3 regions of the Pedococcus bigeumensis genome follow, and region 3 is predicted to be linked to each of the others. Evidence: predicted binding sites of a transcription regulator. Region 3 holds the regulator's gene; each other region holds the start of a gene.
The links. Region 3 encodes LexA, which represses DNA repair genes until DNA is damaged. Its sites were predicted from a motif close to TCGAACANNTGTTCGA; they were not measured.
Positions count from the first base shown of each region.

Region 1: ruvC (crossover junction endodeoxyribonuclease RuvC) is a predicted target of LexA. The motif match lies at 2,093-2,108, and genes of this name have one in related genera.
Region 2: ABD262_RS05430 (YbaK/EbsC family protein) is a predicted target of LexA. The motif match lies at 2,424-2,439, and genes of this name have one in related genera.

Region 1 covers NZ_BAAAQS010000001.1:1,337,155-1,341,424, reverse strand. The annotation lists gene ruvB (Holliday junction branch migration DNA helicase RuvB) at 1-898, opposite strand, end outside; gene ruvA (Holliday junction branch migration protein RuvA) at 902-1,504, opposite strand; gene ruvC (crossover junction endodeoxyribonuclease RuvC) at 1,501-2,040, opposite strand; gene ABD262_RS06440 (YebC/PmpR family DNA-binding transcriptional regulator) at 2,157-2,918, opposite strand; gene pdxT (pyridoxal 5'-phosphate synthase glutaminase subunit PdxT) at 2,915-3,523, opposite strand; gene ABD262_RS06430 (GNAT family N-acetyltransferase) at 3,591-4,136, shown strand; gene ABD262_RS06425 (class I SAM-dependent methyltransferase) at 4,123-4,270, opposite strand, start outside.
Region 2 covers NZ_BAAAQS010000001.1:1,128,329-1,132,598, forward strand. The annotation lists gene ABD262_RS05415 (ArsR/SmtB family transcription factor) at 55-372, shown strand; gene ABD262_RS05420 (HAD-IIA family hydrolase) at 408-1,214, opposite strand; gene ABD262_RS05425 (VOC family protein) at 1,308-1,718, shown strand; gene ABD262_RS05430 (YbaK/EbsC family protein) at 1,729-2,331, opposite strand; gene ABD262_RS05435 (DUF6504 family protein) at 2,696-3,040, shown strand; gene ABD262_RS05440 (SAV_6107 family HEPN domain-containing protein) at 3,040-3,573, shown strand; gene ABD262_RS05445 (DNA polymerase III subunit alpha) at 3,570-4,270, shown strand, end outside.
Region 3 covers NZ_BAAAQS010000001.1:900,083-904,352, forward strand. The annotation lists gene ABD262_RS04370 (SGNH/GDSL hydrolase family protein) at 1-878, opposite strand, end outside; gene ABD262_RS04375 (DUF4259 domain-containing protein) at 1,124-1,537, shown strand; gene lexA (transcriptional repressor LexA) at 1,632-2,357, opposite strand; gene ABD262_RS04385 (LysM peptidoglycan-binding domain-containing protein) at 2,716-3,114, shown strand; gene ABD262_RS04390 (CHAP domain-containing protein) at 3,208-4,270, opposite strand, start outside.

The sequences.
Region 1 (4,270 bases), 440 kb from region 3:
GGGTCGACAGCCCGACCGGACCGCCGGCGAACCGCCGGCAGAGCGAGTCGAGCACGGCCCGGTCGAGCCGGTCGAGGCCGCGGTCGTCCACGTCGAAGAGCGCGAGGGCGGCATGGGCCGCTTCCTCGTCGACGACGTGGCGTCCGTGCACCTGCGCCCAGTCACGCACCCGGCGCAGGAGCCGGTTGGCGATCCGCGGTGTGCCACGGGAGCGGCGGGCGATCTCGGTGATCCCGTCGGTGTCGGCAGACACCTCGAGCAACCGGGCCGAGCGCTCGAGGATCGTGACGAGGTCGTCGGCGGCGTAGAAGTCGAGGTGTCCGGTGAAGCCGAAGCGGTCGCGCAGCGGGGCGGGCAGCAACCCGGCGCGGGTGGTCGCGCCCACGACCGTGAAGGCCGGCAGCTCGAGCGGGATCGCGGTGGCGCCGGGCCCCTTGCCGACGATGACGTCGACCCGGAAGTCCTCCATCGCGAGGTAGAGCATCTCCTCGGCCGAGCGCGACATCCGGTGGATCTCGTCGAGGAAGAGCACCTCGCCCTCCATCAGCGAGGAGAGCACGGCGGCGAGGTCGCCCGCGTGCTGGATCGCCGGGCCGCTGGTGATGCGGATGGGGCGCTCCAGCTCGGTGCCGATCAGCATCGCCAGGGTGGTCTTGCCGAGACCGGGCGGGCCGGACAGGAGCACGTGGTCGGGTGGGGTGCCGCGTCGGCGAGCGGCCTCGAGGACGAGCGAGAGCTGGTCGCGGACCCGCGCCTGACCGGTGAACTCGCTCAGCCGTCGGGGGCGCAGGGCCGCCTCGACGGTGCGCTCGTCGCCCTCGCTGTCGGCGTCGACCACGCGCGCCGTGGCGTCGACCGACGAGTCCTCGAACATCTCGGAGGAGAAGCCGTCAGCCATGACCTAGCGCCCCAGCTCGCGCAGGGCTGCGCGGAGCATCGCCGACACGTCCGCCCCGGCGGGCGCGGCTTCGGCGGCACGCGACACGGCGTCCTCGGCCTGCTTGGCGGAGTAGCCGAGCCCGACGAGGGCCTCGGCCACCTGGTCGCGCCAGGCGGCGCTGGGGCTCGCCGGGGCCGCGGTCGCCCCGGGTGCCGCGCCGGACGGCATGGCGAGCTTGTCGCGCAGCTCGAGCACGATGCGCTCGGCGCCCTTCCTGCCGATGCCCGGCACCTTGGTGAGTGTCGCGAGGTCGGAGCTGGTGACGGCCGCGCGCAGCCGGTCGGGAGCGAGCACCGAGAGCATGGCGAGGGCGATGCGGGGCCCGACTCCGGACACGGTCTGCACCTGCTCGAAGATGTCGCGCTCGTCGGCGGAGCCGAAGGCGTAGAGGGTGAGCGAGTCCTCGCGCACGACCAGTGTCGTGGCGAGCAGCGCCTCCTGACCGAGGTGCAGGGCCGATGCGGTGGCGGGAGTGGTGTGCAGGAGCATGCCGACTCCCCCGACCTCCACGACGACCCGGTCGAGGCCCACGTGGCGCACCGCGCCGCGGACGCTGGCGATCACCGGGCCACCGCGGCCCGGAGCCGGGCCTGCTCGGCGCGGGCCGCGTCCTGCAGGCGGCTCGTCGCCGCGCCCTGCCAGAGGTGGCAGATGGCGATGGCGAGGGCGTCGGCCGCGTCGGCCGGCTTGGGCGCGGACTCCAGTCGCAGCAGGCGGGTGACCATGGCCGTGACCTGCGCCTTGTCCGCCCGCCCGGACCCGGTCACCGCTGCCTTGACCGCGGTGGGCGTGTGCAGCTCCACCGGCAGCCCGCGTCGAGCGGCGGCCAGGAGCGGGATGGCGGAGGCCTGCATGGTGTGCATGACGCTGGCGACGTTGACGTCGGCGAAGACCTGCTCGACCGCGATCGCATCGGGCCGGAACCGGTCGAGCCAGGTGTCGAGCTCGGTCTGCAGGTAGAGCAGCCGCTCCGCGGTGGGCTCGGTCGCGGGCGAGCGCACGACCCCGACGGCCACCAGCCGGACCTGTCGGCCACGACCTCCCTCGACCACCCCGATGCCACACCGGGTCAGGCCGGGGTCGACCCCGAGTACGCGCACGACAGCTGCTCCCTCATCTCCCGACCACGGTGCCATCTGCAGCGCCGCGGGTCCGAACAAGTGTTCGGGTCGAACGCTACACACCGGTCCGCACCTGCAGGCGCAGCAACACGCCTCTACTCGTCGTCGTCCTCGATCTCGGCGAGCACCTCGTCGCTGATGTCACCGTTGGCGAAGACGTCCTGTACGTCGTCGGAGTCCTCGAGGGCCTCGATGACGCGGATCATCTTGCGCGCCCCGTCGGCGTCGAGCGGCACCTTGAGGTTGGGGACCCAGGACGCCTCGGCCGAGTCGTAGTCGATGCCGGCGTCCTGGACGGCCTTGCGGACGGCGACGAAGTCGGTCGCCTCGGAGATGATCTCGTAGGAGTCGCCGAGGTCGTTGACCTCGTCGGCGCCGGCCTCCAGCACCACCTCGAGGATGTCGTCCTCGGTCTTGTCGCCCTTGGGGACGATGACGACGCCCTTGCGGTCGAAGACATAGGACACCGAACCGGGGTCGGCCAGCTGGCCGCCGTTGCGCGTCAGTGCGGTCCGCACCTCGGCGGCCGCGCGGTTGCGGTTGTCGGTCAGGCACTCGATGAGCACGGCGACGCCGCCGGGGGCGTAGCCCTCGTAGGTGATGGTCTCCCAGTCTGAGCCGCCCGCCGTCGCACCGGACCCGCGCTTGACCGCGTTGTCGATGTTGGTGTTGGGCACCGAGGTCTTCTTGGCCTTCTGGATGGCGTCGTAGAGCGTCGGGTTGCCGGTGGGGTCACCACCGCCCGTGCGGGCCGCGACCTCGATGTTCTTGATGAGCTTGGCGAAGAGCTTGCCCCGCTTCGCGTCGATGGCAGCCTTCTTGTGCTTCGTGGTTGCCCATTTGCTGTGGCCGCTCATGCCTTGCCTCTCACGATCTCGACGAACAACTGGTGGAACCGGTGGTCACCGGTCACTTCCGGGTGGAAGGAGGTGGCCATCAGCGACCCCTGACGAACGGCGACGATCCTACCTGCGGCGGGTCCGTCCTCGACGCGGGCCAGCACGTCGACGCCCTCCCCCACCTCCTCGACCCACGGGGCCCGGATGAAGACGGCCCGCATGGGGGCGCCGCCGATGGCGCGGATGTGCAGGTCCTCCTCGAAGGAGTCGACCTGCCGACCGAACGCGTTGCGCCGCACCGTGATGTCGAGCCCCCCGAGGGTCTGCTGGTCCGGACGCGCGTCGGCGATGCGGTCGGCGAGCATGATCATGCCCGCGCAGGACCCGTATGCCGGCATGCCGGCTCCCAGCCTCTCGCGCAAGGGGTCGCGCAGCCCGAAGGCCCGGACCAGCTTGTCCATGGTCGTCGACTCGCCCCCCGGGATGATGAGCGCGTCGACCGTGTCGAGCTCGGTCGTGCGGCGCACGGTGGTGGCGCGCGCACCCGCTTGCTCCACGGCATACAGGTGCTCGCGCACGTCCCCCTGGACGGCGAGCACTCCGATGGTGGGCTGGTCGGTCACGCCCGGAATGCTACGGGCGCACGGACCGCCGCCTCGCCCCGGCCCGCCCCCGACCTACAGTGGCGCCATGACTGGCGCCGTGAGCGAGGTGGTGGTGCGGGAGCGCACCGGCGACGACATCCCAGCCCTGGCCGGCGTGCTGGCCGCGCAGCAGCCGCACTCGGGGTATCCCCAGAACTGGCCGCTGCCCTTCCCGGTCGAGTCGTTCATCGCGCGGGCCGACGAGGACGCGGCCTGGGTCGCCGAGCTCGGCGACCAGGTGGTCGGCCACGTCGCGGTGTCGCGCGTCGAGCCCGGCCTGGAGGCCGACCTGTGGACCGCGGGGGCGGGCCGTCCGCGCGAGGAGCTCGCCGCGGTCTCCGTGCTGTTCGTCGACCACACGGTCGTCGGCCGCGGCATCGGCACGGCGTTGCTCGCGCGGGCCGTCGGGGCGATCCGCGCGTCCGGCCGCACGCCCGTGCTCGACGTCGTGCAGGAGACCACCTCCGCCGTCGAGCTCTACCGGCGCACCGGGTGGCAGGTGGTCGGCGAGGGTCGTCCCTGGTGGCTCCCCGACGACCACCTGCCGGTGCTGTTCATGGTGCTGCCGGAGGGACCGCCTACCTCTGAGTGACGCTGCCTCGACGGGAGACGAAGTACGCGTTGAAGGGATCCTGCTCCAGCTCGTACTGCCGCACCTCGTCGAACCCGGCCTCCCGCAGCATCTGTGTCGCCAGCTCGGTGCCCCACACGGTTCCCAGCCCGTCG
Region 2 (4,270 bases), 230 kb from region 3:
GTTCCGGTCGGGGCATTCCCGATTCCCGCAAATTGGTTCGAGTATTATCGAACCATGCCCGCCAACCAGGTGCTTGCGCACCCCGACATCGCCGACGTGACACTCACCGACGTGCTGTTCGCGCTGAGCGACCCCGCCCGGCTGCAGATCGTCCGCGACCTCGCGGACGGCCCGCTCGAGATGGCCCAGTGCGGTGCCACGAACCCGGCCCTGCCCAAGTCGACGAAGTCGCACCTGATGAAGGTCCTGCGCGAGGCAGGGGTGATCCGCAACGAGCCGCGGGGGCGCGAGCGGCTGGTGTCACTGCGTCGCGAAGAGCTGGATGCGACCTTCCCGGGTCTGCTCGACAGCATTCTCGGCAGCGCCCGCTGACCCGGCCCCGCGGCATACGCGCGTCGGCCGGGGACTCAGCCCGGCGCTGAGGGTCGCAGCTCGGCGACGAGGGGCACGACGTCGGCGATGGAGTCGACGACGCGCGTGGGCTGGTAGGGGAAGCGGCCCACCTGCTCCGGGCGCGTGGAGCCGGTCAGCACGAGGACCGTGCGCAGCCCCGCCTCGAGCCCGCTGATGACGTCGGTGTCCATCCGGTCGCCGATCATCACCGTCGACTCGGAGTGCGCGTCGATCCGGTTGAGCGCGCTGCGCATCATCAGCGGGTTCGGCTTGCCGACGAAGTAGGGCTGGTGGCCGGTGGCTGCGCTGATCAGGGCCGCGACCGAGCCGGTGGCGGGCAGCATGCCGTGGGGGCTGGGTCCACTGACGTCGGGGTTGGTGGCGATGAAGCGGGCACCGGCCTCGATGAGCCGGATCGCCTTGGTGATCGCCTCGAACGAGTAGGTGCGGGTCTCGCCCAGGACCACGTAGTCCGGGTTGCGCTCGGTCATCGTGTAGCCGACCTCGTGCAGCGCCGTCGTGAGGCCGGCCTCACCGACCACGAACGCGGTGCCCCCGGGCCGTTGGTCGGCCAGGAACTGCGCGGTCGCGAGGGCCGAGGTCCAGATCGACTCCTCGGGCACGTCGATGCCGCTGGCGAGCAGGCGGGCCCGCAGGTCGCGCGGGGTGAAGATCGAGTTGTTCGTCAGGACGAGGAACCGCGTGCCCGACTCCTGCAGTGCGGCGATGAACTCGGGCGCCCCGGGGATGACGCTCTCCTCGTGGACGAGGACGCCGTCCATGTCGGTGAGCCAGCACTCGACGGGCTTCGGGGTGGTCATGCGCCCATTGTGCCGACTTGTGCTGCGCGCTTTGGTGGAGCACCAGCAACCGGACCGGGGGCACGCTGGAAACGCCTGAAGGAGGTGCTCGTCATGTCATTGGCCACGAGCGCAGTTGCGGCGCTGCTTCCTGTCGCGGACATCGATCGCGCCAAGGGTTTCTACGACCGGCTGGACCTGCCGTACCTCGGCACGAACGACGAAGGCAGCCTGATGTACCAGCTCAGCGGTGGCGCGATGCTGATGCTGCTCCCGCGTGAGGCCGGGACGCAGAACCCCAGCACCGCCCTGACCTGGGAGGTCGACGACGTCGCCGCGGAGGTCGCGGACCTCGAGGCCCGGGGCGTCGTGTTCGAGGACTACGACCTGCCCGACCTCAAGACCGTCGACCACATCGCCGAGATGGGTGGCGAGAAGGCCGCATGGTTCAAGGACCCCGACGGCAACGTCCTGTGCGTCCACCAGGTGGCGCGTGACCAGGTCGCAACCCCCGGTATGCCGTGACGCGGCTCGCTCAGGCGACCTCGATCGCGTGTCCGCCGGTGACGCGGAGCAGCTCCTCGTAGGTGGTCCGGAAGACGGTGTGGCTGTGCCCGGCGGCGGCCCACACGTGGCGGTACCGGCTGAGGGAGACGTCGACGAAGGTGCGGATCGGGACGACGTGGCCAACGGGCGCCACGCCGCCGATCGTGAACCCGGTGGTCGCCAGGACGAAGTCGGCGTCGGCGCGGTCGAGGTGGTCGATGTCGTCGACCAGCTCGGCGACCTTGACGAGGTCGACCTTGTGCGCGCCCGAGGTGAGGATGAGCACCGGGCTGATGCTCTGGTCGGGGGCGTGGGCGCGGAAGATGAGGGAGTTGGCGATCTCGGCCGGGGTGATGCCCAGGGCGGCGGCCGCGGCGGCCGCGGTGCGGACGGCGTCGGGAAGGCTGACGACCTGGGGGACGACCTGGTGCAGGGCGAGGGTGTCGAGCACTCGCCGCACGGCGGGGTGCCCGGTCAGGTCGGCGGCGGTCAGTGGGGTGGCGGACGGCGCGGCGGCGGACGGCGCGGCTTCGGAGGGTGTGACGTCGGAGGGGGTGGTCACCCCCTGGGTCGGCACCTCGGGCACGGTCATGGCCGAAGACTAGGGCCGCTCGCGCGGCGCTGTCACCAGTCGTCCGGCGGGGGTTGACGGGCTGTCCGTGGCGGGGTGTACGGTTCTTCTCATCGAACACCTGTTCGAATGTGGTTCACGGCGAGACCGGCATCACCGGTCACGACACTGCGTTTCACGGCTCCACATCGTGACATGCAGTCGCCCGCGGAGCACTGCGGCTCTGGCCCTGTGATCAGGCGCCTCGACCCCGCCCTTCACAGGGCCAGAGCGCAACACCTGAATGCGACGTCGCGCCTGTCCTCGACGGTGCTGCGCCATGCCCTTTTCCACCCCGCCTGATCACCCACCGCCTGACCAACACCGACCAGTGAAGGAGCATCCCGTGGTTCGCCGCTACGAAGAGACCATCGAGGTCCGTGAGGGAGCTCGTGACGACCTGACCCTCGGTCTGGGAGGCGCTGAGGACGTGGGCGCCGTCGGGCCCGAGGCCTTTGTCTGGCGCGGCCGGCTCTATGTCGTGCGGGCCGTGCTCGACCGCTGGCAGGAACGCCGCCCGTGGTGGCGCGACGCCCGGGAGCGTGACGGTGGCAGCGACGTGCTCACCGATGCCCGCGAGCGGCAGGTCTGGCGGGTCGAGGCGAGCGCCGGCCGCCTCTGCGGGGTGGGGGTCTACGACCTGGGTGCCGACCACGGCAGCCAGTGGCGGCTGCTGAGGGTCGCCGACTGATGGGGGCGACGAGCACGACCACGGGAGCCGCTGCCACGCTCGACCTGCTGGACCGGGCCCGGCACTCACTGCTCGAGGCCTGCCAGAGCCAGGAGGTCGCCCGGCGCTACGACCAGGCCCAGCTCGGGGCGCTGCGGGCTGCCGCCGCCGTGGTCGCCACCCGCACCTCCAGTCGTCCACCCACGGGCCAGTCGGGTCCGCGCAGCCTGTGGGAGCTGCTGCCCACGGTCGCACCCGAGCTGTCCGAGTGGGCGGGGTTCTTCGAGGTGGTCGGCGCCCGTCGCCACCACGGCCACAGCGCACGGGAGGCCGATGACGTGCTGCGTCAGTCCGAGCTCTTCCTCGACCTCGTCTGTCACACCCTCGGTCTACCGGTGACCGTGTCGTCCCAGGACCACCTGCTGGTGCCCACTGCCCTGGCCACGACGACACCTGCCCTGGCCACGACGACACCTGCCCTGGCCACGACGACACCTGCCCTGGCCACGACGACACCTGACCTCGCCACCACGGGCGCGAGGGCGGCGCCATGAGCGCCGAGTTCGCCCACCTGCACGTCGCGTCGGGGTTCTCGATGCGCTACGGCACGGCGCCCCCCGAGGCCCTCGTCGAGCGCGCCGCCCAGCACCGCCAGCCGGTCCTCGCCCTGACCGACCGCGACGGTCTCTACGGCGCGGTCCGGTTCGTCCAGGCAGCCACCGCCGCCGGGATCGCCCCCGTCCTGGGCGTCGACCTCGCAGTGGGCCCGGACGCTGCGCATCCCGCCGCGTCGGGGGCGCACCCGCCTCCCACTCCCACCTCCTCCTCTCTCACCTCCTCCACTCCCACCCCGACCCGGACGCCGGTCCGCGGTGGTGCCGAGCGCGATGCCCGCCACCCACGGGTCACCGTCCTCGCGCGGGGGCGCGCAGCCGGGGTGCCTGCCGGGGTGGGCTGGGCGGCGTTGTGCCGGCTGGTCACGCAGACCCACCTGCGAGGGGAGCGCGGGGTGCCGGTGAGCTCTGTCGCGGTGCTGGCCGGTGCGTGCGGGGGTGGACAGCCAGGAGGAGACCCACGAGGAGCTTCCCGGGGAGGAGAGCTCCGCGGAGGAGAGCCCAGCCCGCTCGTGGTGCTGCTCGGTCCCGACTCCGACGTGGGTCGCGCGCTGCTGGCGCGACGCACCGACCTGGCGCGCGAGCTGCTGAGCAGCTGGCGGCGGCGGCTGCCCCCCGATGCCCTCGTCGTCGAGGT
Region 3 (4,270 bases):
ACCGTCGGCCAGATGAGGGCGGCGAGCTCGGCATGGCCGGCAGCCAACAGGTGCTGCCGGTCGGAGGCGAGCAGCTCCAGGCGCTCGGTGTAGCCGCTGAGCGTGCCGTCGTCGGTGTGGCACACAGGGATCCCGGCGCACGCGCGGACCTGCTCCGCCTCGTACCTGTCGATGATCGCCGTGAGCGTGGCGACACCCTTGGCGTTGATCGTCCCCTTGCCGGTGAACGGGGAGCACGGGTCCGTGTCGGCGAAGCCGGCCACGGCGACCGGGTCCTTGGCCAGCGCCTTGGCGTATCCCGCGGGGCTGCCGAAGTTGCTCACCACGAGGATGGTCGTCTTGGGTGAGGCGGAGTGCACCGTCTCGACGGCGGCGCGCACCGACGCCCGGAACTCGGGCAGGTGGGCGGCGTCGCTGCCGTCGCAGCGGATGTCGTTGTCGATGGTCTGGACGATCGCCAGGGCTGGGAACGGGACCTGGTCGAGAGCGGCCTCGGCCTGTGCCGGCAAGGTGGCCGCCTTCGCACCGTTCTCGGCGGTGTTCGCGACCGACCCCTGGGTCTCGGGCCGCACCTTGACGAGCCGGAGGTAGACGCTGTCCACCTTAGGGTCCGTCCCTGTGGCCCACGAGCTCTTCGGTGAGTTCTCCTGCGGACGGTCTGGATCGGCGCTCAGCCCGGTCAGCGCGGAGTGACCGAAGGCGATCACGCCCCGAGGGTGGTCTGCCTCCGCCGGACTGGTGGTCGTGGTGCGGCTGGTGGTCGTGTCGCGGCCCTGGGCGGCGCCCACCGATCCGTCGGGCTCCTTGCCGGCGCACCCGCCAGCGAGAACCACGGCCAAGGCCAGCGTGCTGGCCGCCACTGCTGGGTGTCGTGCCACGGTGAGCCCCCCTCGCAAGGCTGCCTCGGGTGCGCGGTCACGCCGACAGCTGCTGTTGCCAGCATGGGGGTGCAGCAGGCCGGTGGCAACGGGATATCGGCGTAGCCCCTGGGGGCCGCGCTCGGTCGTTCCGTCGGGACCGCGTGGTACCAACGGACGAGCCCGACACATTGGGGCTGGCGCATCGGGCCCTTGCTTGGCACTCTCGGAAATGCACCCCTGTCGCAGGCTGTGGAGGTTCGGAGATGGGCGCCATCGGAGTTGGGCCGTTCGAGAACGACGACGCACTCGACTTCCTCGACGAGCTCGAGGAGTCGGAACAGGACGCGCGTCGACGCAAGGTGGAGACCGCCCTCGTCCGGGTGGTCCGAGCGTCCGGCTACATCGAGGCGCCCACCATGTCCGAGGCCGTCGCGGCGGCAGCTGTGGTGGCCGCCAGCGACGACTTCGAGGCCGTGATCGGGGAGCGGAACGTGCCGCGCTGGCTCGACGAGGACCCGATCGAGGTCGACGAGCGGCTCGAGGAGCTCGCGACGCAGGCCCTGCACCGCGCCCTGAAGTCCGACGACAACGAGCTCTGGGAGCTGTGGGCCGAGGGTGATGGTGGCGAACGCTTCGCCACCAAGGTCACGCACCTGCTCGACGCCCTGGGGGAGTGACGAGCACCTGACGACCGCGGCCACCCACACGTATGCCGCGGCACGCACGAGGCGTACCGCGGCACACGGGGCAGCCGGCACCTGAGGGTCGAGGTCAGATGCGGCGCAGCACCGCCGTGACCTTGCCGAGGATGGTGGCATGGTCTCCGTCGATGGGGTCGAAGGCGGCGTTGTGCGGCATCAACCACACCTTGCCGTCCTTGCGCTTGAAGGTCTTGACGGTGGCCTCGTTGTCGAGCATCGCGGCCACGATGTCGCCGTTGTCGGCGCTGGGCTGCTGCCGGACGACCACCCAGTCGCCGTCGCAGATCGCGGCCTCGATCATCGAGTCACCGACGACCTGGAGGAGGAAGAGCTGACCCTCGCCGACGATCTGGCGGGGGAGCGGGAAGACGTCCTCGACGGTCTCCTCGGCCAGGATCGGCACCCCGGCCGCGATGCGACCCAGCACCGGCACGTAGGACGCCTCGGGGCGCTGGTCGTTGACGCCGGTCTCGTCGTAGGTCGCGGTCTCGTCCTCGACGCTGGCGCCGCCGCGGTAGCCGCGCATGTCGGCGGGGGAGTCGGGTGAGACGACCTCGATGGCGCGCGGTCGGTTGGGGTCGCGACGCAGGAAGCCCTTGCGCTCGAGCGTCGACAATTGGTGGGCGACCGAGCTGGGGGAGGTGAGCCCGACGGCCTCGCCGATCTCGCGCAGGCTCGGCGGGTAGCCACGGCGGTCGACCGAGTTGCGGATCACCTCGAGCACGCGGCGCTGCCGGACGGTCAGCCCGTCGCCGCGATCACGGTCGGGCAGTTCCTTGACGTTGTCGTCGCTCATGCCGCTTCCTCACTGGAGCAGGTACGGGTTTCAGGTGGGGCAGGTACGGGGTGTTCAGGTGGTGCTGGTGCCGGTCGGGCGCCTGTGCCGCGGCTGGTTCAGGGGGCTGTCAGGTGCTGCTCGATGTCACGCGTGGGGCGGCTGGGCCGGGCGTGAAAGGAGCGTTGTCAGTGGCCTCTGATGTGCTTGGGGCATGAACACAGCGTATGACTTTCGAACGTCTGTGCCAAACATGTGTTCGACGCGTGTCTTGATCCGTTCGAACATGCGTGCTAGAAATCACCTAGGCAGTTCTTCGCACACCCGTTCGATGAACTCGACAACCAGCTGGCATGCAGATGCCACGATGGAGGACCAGATGAGTGCAGCAGTCGCTTGGGACGTCGCCCCCGCACCGGTGCGGGTCCCCGTTCGCCCGGCTCGCCCGCAGCTGGTCTCGGTGCCCACCGGGGCTGCGGTGCCCGAGGTGCCGGCCACGCCGGTGCGCATCACCCGGGCCGGGCGGTTGGCCCTCACCCTGACGGTCGTCGTGGCCGCTGTGGCCCTGGCCGTCGCCCTGTTCAGCGGCGGTGCGTCCGCCACGGTGATCGACCACTCCACCACCGTCGGCGCGGGCCAGACCCTCTCCGAGATCGCCACCCAGCAGCTGCCGCAGCTGCCGATGGCCGAGGCCGTGGCCCAGCTCCAGATCGCGAACGACCTGACCGGCAGTGACATCCACGCGGGTCAGACGCTGCTCATCCCGCGCGTCGGCTGACCTGGTCACGAGCGCTGATGGACCGGGCAGCGTTGCCCGGCTGAGGGAGACGGGCAACGTCAGGCTGGACAGCCTCTGACGGCGCCGACCGAGTCAGCTGGCCTTGGCCAGGTGGGTCCACCGGATCGCGGAGGTGTCGCCCGCCTTCTCGATGGCGACTTGATCGACCCCCACGGCTGACGACGTCGTGGTGGTGCGGACCGGCATCCCCGCGGTGACCTTGTAGCTCGCGATACCCGGCAGCGCGGTGATGACGGTGCCGTCCTTGGGGTGGAAGCGCAGGTGGTTGAACTTCACGCCCGATCCAGCCTTGTCCACCGCGAGCTGGTCGACGTAGACGGGGGTCTTGTACCCACCGACGTTGGCCCAGGAGCTGATGGGGATCGGCGCCCCACCGCTGATCCGGTACGGCTCCTGCCGCTGACCGGTCTTGATGAAGGTCCCGTCCGCGGGCACGGCGTTGAGGTGGTTCCACACCCCGCCGGTGCCGGCCCGGTCGATCGCCGTCTGGTCGACCACCACGGTCGGCTTGGTGCCGCCGAAGACCGTCCACGACGTCACGATGACCGGAGCGCCGCCCGCGATGCGGTATGCCTCCTTGCGCTGGGCGCCCTTGATGAAGGTGCCCTCAGCCGGTCGCATCGGGAGCGTGGCCAGCGAGGTGCTCGAGATCAGGTAGGTCGGCTGGGTGCCGCCGAAGGCCGTCCAGGTGGACGCGAAGACCGGGGCCTTGCCGACGAGGCGGAAGACCTGCGAGGTCTCCCGCACCTTGATGAAGCTGCCCGAGGGTGGGGGCTTGTAGGCCTGGTCCTTGAAGTGGATGAAGTTGGTGGGCCAGTTGCGGTCGCCCCGGGGCACTCGCCAGCGCGAGGAGTAGCCGCCGCCGTAGGACGAGTCGGAGATGACGATGTAGGCGGAGGTCACCTCCTCGACGTAGCCGACGTGTCCGTAGCCGGGGGCGTAGGCGCTGCCGTAACCCCACTGCGCCACCGAGCCCACGGTGGCCGTCTTGTCGACCTTGAAGCCGCGTTTCGTGGCGTTGGCTGCCCAGCTTCCGCCGTTGCCCATCGCACTCTGCTGGGCGACTCCGTTGCGCGACAGTCGGTAGGCCACGTAGTTCACGCAGTTGTTGCCCGAGGCGCTGACCGGGTAGCCC